3 regions of the Pseudonocardia sp. NPDC049154 genome follow, and region 3 is predicted to be linked to each of the others. Evidence: predicted binding sites of a transcription regulator. Region 3 holds the regulator's gene; each other region holds the start of a gene.
What was found. Region 3 encodes LexA, which represses DNA repair genes until DNA is damaged. Its sites were predicted from a motif close to CGAACACGTGTTCG; they were not measured.

Region 1 (3,205 bases), on a different contig from region 3:
GTGGGGCCGTTACGGTGCTTGGCCAGGATCAGGTCGGCCTCGCCCGCGCGCGGGTCGTCCCGCTCGAACGCGTCCGGCCGGTGCAGCAGGATGACCATGTCCGCGTCCTGCTCGATCGAGCCGGACTCACGCAGGTCCGAGATCATCGGCCGCTTGTCCGTGCGCTGCTCGGGACCACGGTTGAGCTGCGAGATCGCCACCACCGGCACCTCGAGCTCCTTGGCCAGCAGCTTGATCTGCCGGGAGAACTCCGACACCTCCTGCTGCCGGGACTCGACCTTGCGGCCCGAGGTCATCAGCTGCAGGTAGTCCAGGATGATCAGCTTCAGGTCGTTGCGCTGCTTGAGCCGGCGCGCCTTGGCCCGGATCTCCATCAGCGTGAGGTTCGGCGAGTCGTCGATGAACAGCGGCGCCTCGGAGATCTCGCTCATCCGCCGCGCCATCCGGGTCCAGTCGTCGTCACTCATCCGGCCCGCACGCATGTCCGCCAGCCGGATCCGCGCCTCCGCCGAGAGCAGACGCATCACGATCTCGGTCTTGCTCATCTCCAGCGAGAACACCGCGCTGGTCATCTGGTGCTTGATCGAGCACGAGCGCGCGAAGTCCAGCCCCAGGGTGGACTTGCCCAGACCCGGGCGGGCCGCGACGACGACCATCTGCCCCGGGTGCAGCCCGTTGGTGCACGCGTCGAGGTCGGAGAACCCGGTGGGCACGCCCAGCGAGACACCACCGCGGGAGGCGATGGCGTCGATCTCGTCCATGGTCGGCTGCAACAGCTCCTCGAGCGGGACGTAGTCCTCGCTCGTGGACCGCTCGGTGACCTCGTAGATCGCCGCCTGCGCCCGGTCGACGACCTCCTCCACCTCCGCGCCCTCGGCCCCGTGATACCCGAGCTGCACGATCCGGGTGCCCGCCTCGACCAGCCGGCGCAGCGTGGCCTTCTCCGCGACGATCTCGGCGTAGTACGCCGCGTTCGCCGCCGTGGGCACCGTGGCGATCAGCGTGTGCAGGTACGGCGCGCCGCCGAGCCGGATCAGCTCCCCGCGGCGCTGCAGCTCCGCCGACACCGTGACCGCGTCCGCCGGCTCGCCCCGGCCGTAGAGGTCGAGGATGCAGTCGTAGACCGTCTGGTGCGCCGGCCGGTAGAAGTCGTCCGGCCGCAGCACCTCCACCACGTCCGCGATCGCGTCCTTGCTCAGCAGCATCCCGCCCAGCACGGACTGCTCGGCCGTGAGGTCCTGCGGCGGCTGACGGTCGAACGGGTTCGGGACGGCGCCGCCGGCGGAGTCCCCGCCCTGCCGGCCCTCGCCCTCGCGGACGGCTCGCGGCCGATTGGGACGGTCATCCGTCACCGCCATGCCCGACGTCACCCCCTGTCACCACCCGGCCTCATGGTATCGAACATGAGTTCGATCCGCAGCCGTTTCTCCCGGCCGCGTGGCGAGCATCCCGCCCCGACCCGGGCCCGTCCGGGGTCACGCCCTCGGGTGGCGTGCGACGAACGGTCAGCGGGGCGGCCGGCGATCGTCCACGCGGCCCGGGCACGTGACGCTAGGCCAGTCCGCGCCAGGGCCCAAACCGGCGTGTGGACAACCCTGGGGAGGGCGTGGGGACGGATCGGGGACAGAGCAGGCCGCCCTCCCCACCGAGCTGTGGACACCGTGGGGACAACCCCTGATCAGGGCGCCTTTCCGCAGATCAGACCCGTTGTGGCCGGTGTGGACAACTTTCTTTTCGAGCGGCCCGGCGCGTCCCGTGACGGGCGTGTCGGACCCCTCCGTCACCCGTCCACCCGGCGCATCCGAAAGGTCACCGAGCGACGCGGACGCAACCTCTGCGTGTCGTTCCCACGCGCCGGACGGTCGGTGTGCCTCCGCTCGCCGCGAGCACTCCCGGGACGCCCCGCCGCGATCGACACCGAGCGCGATCCGTGGCCCGAGAACGCCGCGAGGGCGGGACCCGGTCGATGCGACCGCGATCCCGCCCTCGTGACGGAACGTGACGGACCGGAGTCCGCCGATGCCGGACGTCAGGCGGCGACGACCGCCACCTGCAGGTCGGCCGTGACCTCCGGGTGCAGGCGCACCTTCACCGGGTGGGTGCCGACCGACTTGATCTGCTCGCCGATCTCGACGGCGTGCCGGTCGAGGGCCGGGCCGCCGGCGGCGCGCACGGCGTCGACGATCTGTGCCGGGGTGACCGAGCCGAACAGCCGGCCGGAGTCGCCCGCGGCCTTGGCCTTGACGGTGACCGACAGCTCCTTGAGCGAGCCGGCGACCTCCTGGGCGTGGCCCAGGTCGCGGATCTGTCGGGCCTTCTGGGCACGGCGGATCTGCTCGACCTGCTTCTCGGCGCCCCGGGTCGCGACGATCGCGAACTGGCGCGGGAGCAGGTAGTTGCGGCCGTAGCCGTCCTTGACCTCGACGATGTCGCCGGGCGCGCCCAGGTTCGGCACGTCGGCCGTGAGGATGAGCTTCACGGTGCTACTCCTTCCTCAGGTCAGCGAGCGGTCGAGGTGTACGGCAGGAGGGCGACCTCGCGGCTGTTCTTCACCGCGACGGCGACGTCCCGCTGGTGCTGCCGGCAGTTGCCGGTCACGCGGCGGGCCCGGATCTTGCCGCGGTCGGAGATGAACTTCCGCAGCAGGCCGGTGTCCTTGTAGTCGATTTCCTGGGCCTTGTCCTTGCAGAACGCGCAGACCTTCTTCTTCGGCTTGCGCAGGACGGGCTTGGGCATTGCTGGTGCTCCTGGATGTACTGGTCCCCGCGCTCAGGCGGGGGGGTGTGGATCGAGGTCAGAAGGGGGGCTCGTCGTCCGCGGCGGGGCCGCTGCCGGCCGGCGGGGCGGAACCCCACGGGTCGTCGTAGCCGCCGCCACCACCCTGGCCGCCGCCACCACCGAAACCGCCGCCGCCACCACCGCCGCCACCGAAGCCGCCGCTGCCACCGCCGCGGCTGACCTTGTTGACCTTGGCCGTGGCGTACCGCAGCGAGGGGCCGACCTCGTCGACCTCCATCTCGATGACGGTGCGCTTCTCACCCTCGCGGGTCTCGAACGACCGCTGCCGCAGCCGGCCCTGCACGATGACGCGCGCACCGCGGGTGAGCGTCTCCGCGACGTTCTCCGCGGCCTGGCGCCAGATGTTGCAGCGCAGGAACAGCGCCTCGCCGTCCTTCCACTCGCCGGACTGGCGGTCGAAGGTGCG
Region 2 (3,205 bases), on a different contig from region 3:
CGCGCTCGCGGCCGTACCGGTTCCGGTAGCGGACATGCACCTGGTCGTCGCTGCCGTGGAGCACCGCCTTCTGCGCCTCGGCGGGCAGCTTGCGCCACGGGGTGTCCATCCGGAACCCGACGCTCTTCGCCAGCCCGGACAGCAGCCGGCCGAAGTACTCGGCGGTGTGCCCGTTGTTCCACGGCGCCACGGCCCCGTCGGCCAGGCTGAGCTCGGGGTCCGGGATGACGAGCTCCGGGTCGACCTCCTTCTTGATGCCGATGCCCGAGCACTCCGGGCACGCGCCGTACGGCGAGTTGAAGGAGAAGGTGCGGGGCTCGAGGTCGTCGAGCGTGAGCGGGTGCCCGTTGGGGCAGGCCATCCGCTCGGAGAACCGGCGCTCGCGGTGCGGGTGCTCGTCGTCCAGGTCGACGAACTCGAGCACGACGAGCCCGTCCGCCAGGCGCAGCGCGGTCTCCACCGAGTCGGTGAGCCGCTGCTTGGCGCTCGGCTTGACCGACAGCCGGTCGACGACGACGGCGATGTCGTGCTTCTCCTGCTTCTTCAACTTCGGCGGGTTGCTGAGCTGGTGCACCGTGCCGTCGACCAGGACGCGGGAGTAGCCCTGGCCCTGCAGCGCGGTGAAGAGATCGACGAACTCGCCCTTGCGGGTGCGGACCACCGGGGCCAGCACCTGGAAGCGGCTGCCCTCCTCCATCGCCAGCACCTGGTCGACGATCTGCTGCGGGGTCTGCTTCTCGATCACCTCGCCGCAGACCGGGCAGTGCGGGACGCCGGCCCGGGCGTAGAGCAGCCGCAGGTAGTCGTAGACCTCGGTGATCGTGCCGACCGTGGAGCGCGGGTTGCGGTTCGTGGACTTCTGGTCGATCGACACCGCGGGCGAGAGGCCCTCGATGAAGTCGACGTCGGGCTTGTCCATCTGGCCGAGGAACTGCCGCGCGTACGCCGACAGCGACTCGACGTACCGCCGCTGACCCTCGGCGAAGATCGTGTCGAACGCGAGGCTCGACTTGCCGGAGCCGGACAGGCCGGTGAAGACGACGAGGCTGTCCCGGGGCAGGTCGAGATCGACCCCGCGCAGATTGTGCTCGCGCGCGCCGCGCACGACCAGCCGGGGAGCGTCGTGCGGGGTGCGGACCTGTGCCACGAGGGCGCCTCCTTACGGGTCACCGGGGATCGGCGGGCCCGGTCCGCGGCAGACCGGGGACCCGCGATCGATGCTAGGCCGGGGGTCCGACAGAAATCGTCCGCACCGTCCGGCCCGTGGTTCCCGGTCGGCGGATGCGCACCGGCGAGCGCCGGGCGAACACGGGTCGCCGGATCGCACCGGCACCGCGGTCGCCGTCGGGATCCCCGTTCGGCCACCCGGCTCAACGCCGCGGACCGCCCGGTGCTTCCCGGCGGCGCCCGCCGGACCAGGTGACCACTGTCGCACACATGTTCGACGGCGCTCCCACGGGGCCTCCGCGCCCGACCGCGACGCTCCCTACAGCGGCCCGCCGGCCTGCGGCGGCATCAGACCTCGAGCCGCTCCGAGCAGACCGCGCGGCCGGCTCCATCGGTCGAGGCGGCCAGCCGCTCACCACCCCCGCTCGCGCCACTCCTTCAGCGAGGGGCGCTCCGCGCCGAGGGTGGTGTCGTCGCCGTGGCCCGGGTAGACCCAGGTGTCGTCCGGCAGCTCGCCGAAGACCCGGGACTCGAGGTCGTCCATGAGCGAGGCGAAGTCCTCGGCCGACCAGGTCTTGCCCGGCCCGCCCGGGAACAGGGAGTCCCCGGTGAAGAGGTGCGGGCGGTCCGGGCCGCGGTAGAGCAGCGCGATCGATCCCGGCGTGTGCCCGCGCAGGTGGATGACCTCGAGGGAGATGTCGCCGAACTCCACGCTGTCCCCGTGCGACACGAGCTCGTCCATCGGGATCGGCAGCTCGGGTGCGTCGAGCGGGTGCGCGATCTGCCTGGTCTGGAACATTCCCGCCACCGCCCCCAGCGCCTGCCAGTGGTCGTGGTGGCGGTGGGTGGTGACGAGGTGCCGCAGCTCGGGCCTGCCGTCCTCGGCCCCGACCAGGTCGGCGATCCGCTCCGGCTCGTTGGCCGCGTCGATGAGCAGCGCCTCGTTGGTGGCGGTGCAGGTCAGCAGGTAGGCGTTGTTGTCCATCGGGCCGACGGACACCTTGCTGATCGTGAGCGGGGCCAGGCTCCGCCGGATCGCCGCGCCGCCGGGGTCGGTGTGCCCGCTGTACTCGTCCAGGACGTCCACGCGCGCAGCCTAGTGCCGCCGGCGCCCGCCCGTCCCCCTGCCGCCGGCCCGGTCAGCCGCCCGGCGTGAAGAGCCGCGGGAACGTCTCCGCCGCGTCCTGCACGAGCAGGTACCCGTACACGACCAGCGCGATGAACAGCAGGCTCGCGAGCGAGGTCAGCACGTACGCGACGATCCGCAGCACGGTGAGGGCCCGCCCGTCGCCGGTGCCCGGGAGGCGCTGGCCGCGCGGCGGGGTGTGGGCGGGCGACTGCCGCGGCGCGGGCGCCCAGCCGGCGCGTGCCGCCTGCTCCCCGACGGTGGTCGGCGGGCCCTCCGGCGGGGCGCCCGTGGCGGCCCGCTGGTACGGGACCGGGGGCTTCTGCCCGACGGCCCGGAAACCGCCGCTCCCGCTCGTCGACGCCCTGTGCGTGCTCACCCGTCGAACCCCCTGCCCGCGACCCGGTGCTGCCCGGCGCCAGTCTGGTGGGTGGAACCACGGTTGGTCACCCCGGCGGCCGCCGTCCACCCGTTCGTGGTACACCGCCCGCGTCCGCTCGCGTCCGCTCGCGTGCGCTCGGTGCTCAGGCCCGCGTGGTCAGGTCCAGGATCCCCGTGACGAGCAGGTAGGTGCCCAGCGCCCCGAAGAACACGACCGTGATGGGCCGCCGGTGGGCGCGGATCCAGGCGACCAGCCGCTCGAGCACCTCCCGGGCGAGCTGCGGCCGGTGCGCGGCGAGCACGAGCGCGACGATCGCGGTGCTGAACCAGATCGCGTTGTAGACGGCCACCTGGACCAGCCCGTCGACCACCGCCCCCGAGGACGAGGCGACGATCGCGTTGAGCGCGGCCAGGTACGTCAGCCCGGGCAGGTGGGTGAGGAGGCCGGCCCCGGCGGCCCCGCGCACCGTCAGCCCCTGCAGCCGGCGCTGCATCCAGGTCGGCTCGTCGGGCGGCCGCTCGGTCCCCCGG
Region 3 (3,205 bases):
GGACGGTCCGGCGCGCGACGTCCCGGATCGACTCGCCCGGCTCGACCGTCACGACCGCGGTACCCGCGGGCACGGCCGAACGAGCCTGGGCCTCCCCCGCGGTCCCGGCCAGGAGCCCGAGGCCGACGACGACCGCGGCGGCGACCAGCGCGAGGACGGCGACCGCCACGGCACGCCGGAGCCGGTACCGGGCCGGGGACACCGCACCGCGCAGCACCCGCACGATGGGCCGGACCGCGCGCGGCACCGGGCACACGTCTCCCGGAGCCGACGCAGCGTCGCGCAGCCGACCTCCCGGGTCCGCCACGGTGGAACCGCTCGCGACGACCGAGAAGCCGGGGACCCGAGGGAAGGGGCGTACCGAGGGCGCGTGGCCCCGCGCCCGCACGGCCGCGGTCGCGGTCGCGGAGACCGTGCGCCGGGCACGGCGGGAGCTCCGCGCCGGTCGGGCCGGACGCGGTCTTCGGGTCGCCCCCGCCTCGCGCGCCCCGTCCCCGGTCGTCACGGCGCTCCCGCGCTGCGACGACGCGACAACCCGGCTCTTCCGCGCGCCCGGCCGGTCGGCGCGGTCCCGACGGCGGCGCGCGTCCTCGGCCACCCCGCGCGACACGCCGAGGCCGGGGCCTGGCCGTGCGCCCCCGCCCGCGCGGCCGCCCGACCCGTCCACGGTGTGGTCCCCGCTGCCCCCCGCGATCCCCGCGCCGTTCACGGCAGACCCCTTCCGCCTCGTCCGCGCCGCTCAGCGACCGGATCTCGCACACATGTTCGATTCGAACGTCTGTGCGACGTTCTACCATCACCACGGCCCCTCGTCACGAGCCCGCGCCGACACGATCGGCGTGTCGTTCGAACATGTGTTTGGCGTTCGGCCGGATCCGGGCTACCGTCCGATCCCGACGGACCGGCCGGGACCGCCGGACGGGCCGTCCGGGTCCTCACCGGCACCGGCCGCCCGGCGCCCCGGTACGGCTCCCGGGAGTACGGCCCGGAGGAACGGGCACGACGACCGGGGCGTCCGGCGCCGAGGGGGGTACGGACCGTCCGGGAGCCGGGCAGCGGGCCGGGACGGGCCCGACGACGCGGACAGCGCACGAGACAGGCACACGAGGAGGCGGCAGGCAGATGGCACGGGACGAGTCCGGCGGAGCCGGCGAGACCGGCCGGGAGCCCGGACAGGTGCGCGCCTTCCCGGATCCGCCGGCGGACCCGGTGGGCCTCACCCCCCGGCAGCGCAAGGTGCTCGAGGTGATCCGGGACTGGGTGGAGCGCTTCGGCTACCCGCCGAGCGTCCGGGAGATCGGCGACGCGGTCGGGCTGACCTCCACGTCGTCGGTGCACCACCAGCTCCGCACGCTGGAGCGCAAGGGGTACCTGCGGCGGGACCCCAACCGGACCCGCGCGGTCGACGTGCGCAGCCCGGAGGAGGACTCCGAGGGCACCGCGGCCGCCGAGGTCCGCGCGGAGCGGCCGGCGCCGGCGTTCGTGCCGCTGCTCGGCAACATCGCCGCCGGTGGCCCGATCCTGGCCGAGCAGGCGGTGGAGAGCGTGTTCCCGCTGCCCCGCGAGATCGTCGGCGAGGGCACGCTCTTCCTGCTCAACGTCAAGGGCGACTCGATGGTCGAGGCCGCCATCACCGACGGGGACTGGGTCGTGGTGCGCCAGCAGCCCGTCGCCGAGCAGGGCGAGATCGTCGCCGCGATGATCGACGGCGAGGCCACGGTCAAGACCTTCAGGCGCACGGACGGCCAGGTCTGGCTGATGCCGGCCAACCCGGCCTACGAGCCGATCGACGGCAACGAGGCGACCATCCTCGGCCGCGTCGTCGCGGTGCTCCGCCGGCTCTGAGGTCCGGGCCCACGGTCAGCGGTCCGGGGGCGGCACCACGATCACGGGGTAGCGGGCGGTGCGGACCAGCACGCCCGCGACCCCGCCGAGCAGCAGCCGCTTCATGAGCGGGTACCCGCGCGACCCGACGACGAGGACGTCGGTGCGTTCGGGCAGGTCGGCGAGGGTGTCGGCGACCGAGCGGCCGATCACGACGTCGTAGAGCGCGTCGATCTCCACCGGCGCCTGCGCGAGCCCCTTCTGCGCGGTCTCGGTCGCGGCGGGCACCTCCTCCTCGCCGCCCGCGACCACCACGAACCGCAGCGCGGCGCCGGTCCGGCCGGCCAGGTGCACGGCCAGGACGGCCGCGCGGTCGGCCTCCGGCGTGCCGTCGTAGGCGACCGTGACGACGGTGATCCCCTTCGCGGCGGTGTGCCGATAACCCCGCGGCGCGATCCCGACGGGGCAGCGCGCCGAGGGCAGCAGCCGCTGGACCGTGCCCCCGGGGGCGAGCCGGCCGAGCAGGCCCCCGCCCGTCGAGCCGACGACCAGCACGGCGGCCCCGACCTCCTCGGCGTGGTCGGCGAGCACCACCGCCGCGGGACCCGGCCCGAGCGGGGCGAACTCCGGCGCGGACGGCCCGGTCGAGCCGATGAGCTCCCGCGCCCGGCCGAACCGCCGGCGGGCGACCTCCTCGATCTTCTCCCGCCACCGCGGGTCGCGGGCCATCGCCGAGTAGCCGAGCCCGTCCGTCGGGTAGACGGTGGCGACGACGTTGGTCAGCCCCGTCAACCGTGCCAGCTGCGCCCCGAGGACCAGGGCGTCGTGACCGCCCGGCGTGTCCTCGTAGGCGGTCACGATCGGCACCGCGGCACCCCTCCTCCCGGCGTGATCAGCGTAGGCGGAGCGGGGCCCGCCGACGGCCCTCCGGGAGCACCCTTAACGGGCTCGTCACACGCGGGAGCGCCGCCGACCGTGCAGGGCCATCGCGGCGGCCGCCAGCCCCAGCACGAGGACCGCGACGCCGACGCCGATCGCCGCGGGCAGCCAGTCCGGGGCGGGCTCCGGCGGGGTCGCCGGGGGCGGCGCGACGGTGGGCTCCGCGGGTGCGGCGGCGAGCGTGGCCTCGACGGCGCCGGGCACCGCGCGGAGCCGGCCACGGTCCGGGCCGCGGGTCTCGGAGCCGGACAGCAGCGTGCCGTCGGGGAGGAACGCGAGCGCCTCGCCCTGGGGCTCGGCGGGCAGCGGGACCTGCAGCGGAGTGGCCTGCAGGGCCGCGACGAGGTCACCGGAGGCCGGCACGCGGTAGAGCCAGGCGTCGGTGTAGGTCCGCAGGGCGACGACCTCGCGGCCCGCACTCGTCGCCCCGCCGGTCACGGTG

Region 1: dnaB (replicative DNA helicase) is a predicted target of LexA. The motif match lies at 1,399-1,412, and genes of this name have one in related genera.
Region 2: uvrA (excinuclease ABC subunit UvrA) is a predicted target of LexA. The motif match lies at 1,431-1,444, and genes of this name have one in related genera.

The regions. Positions count from the first base shown of each region.
Region 1 covers NZ_JBEZDN010000006.1:102,064-105,268, reverse strand. Annotated here, with positions in the region: gene dnaB (replicative DNA helicase) at 1-1,358, opposite strand, end outside; gene rplI (50S ribosomal protein L9) at 2,030-2,479, opposite strand; gene rpsR (30S ribosomal protein S18) at 2,500-2,736, opposite strand; gene AB0B41_RS05845 (single-stranded DNA-binding protein) at 2,795-3,205, opposite strand, start outside.
Region 2 covers NZ_JBEZDN010000065.1:14,900-18,104, reverse strand. Annotated here, with positions in the region: gene uvrA (excinuclease ABC subunit UvrA) at 1-1,147, opposite strand, end outside; gene AB0B41_RS26350 (MBL fold metallo-hydrolase) at 1,580-2,254, opposite strand; gene AB0B41_RS26345 (hypothetical protein) at 2,307-2,672, opposite strand; gene AB0B41_RS26340 (GAP family protein) at 2,818-3,205, opposite strand, start outside.
Region 3 covers NZ_JBEZDN010000201.1:452-3,656, forward strand. Annotated here, with positions in the region: gene AB0B41_RS41645 (hypothetical protein) at 1-247, opposite strand, end outside; gene lexA (transcriptional repressor LexA) at 1,123-1,845, shown strand; gene AB0B41_RS41655 (universal stress protein) at 1,861-2,691, opposite strand; gene AB0B41_RS41660 (hypothetical protein) at 2,776-3,205, opposite strand, start outside.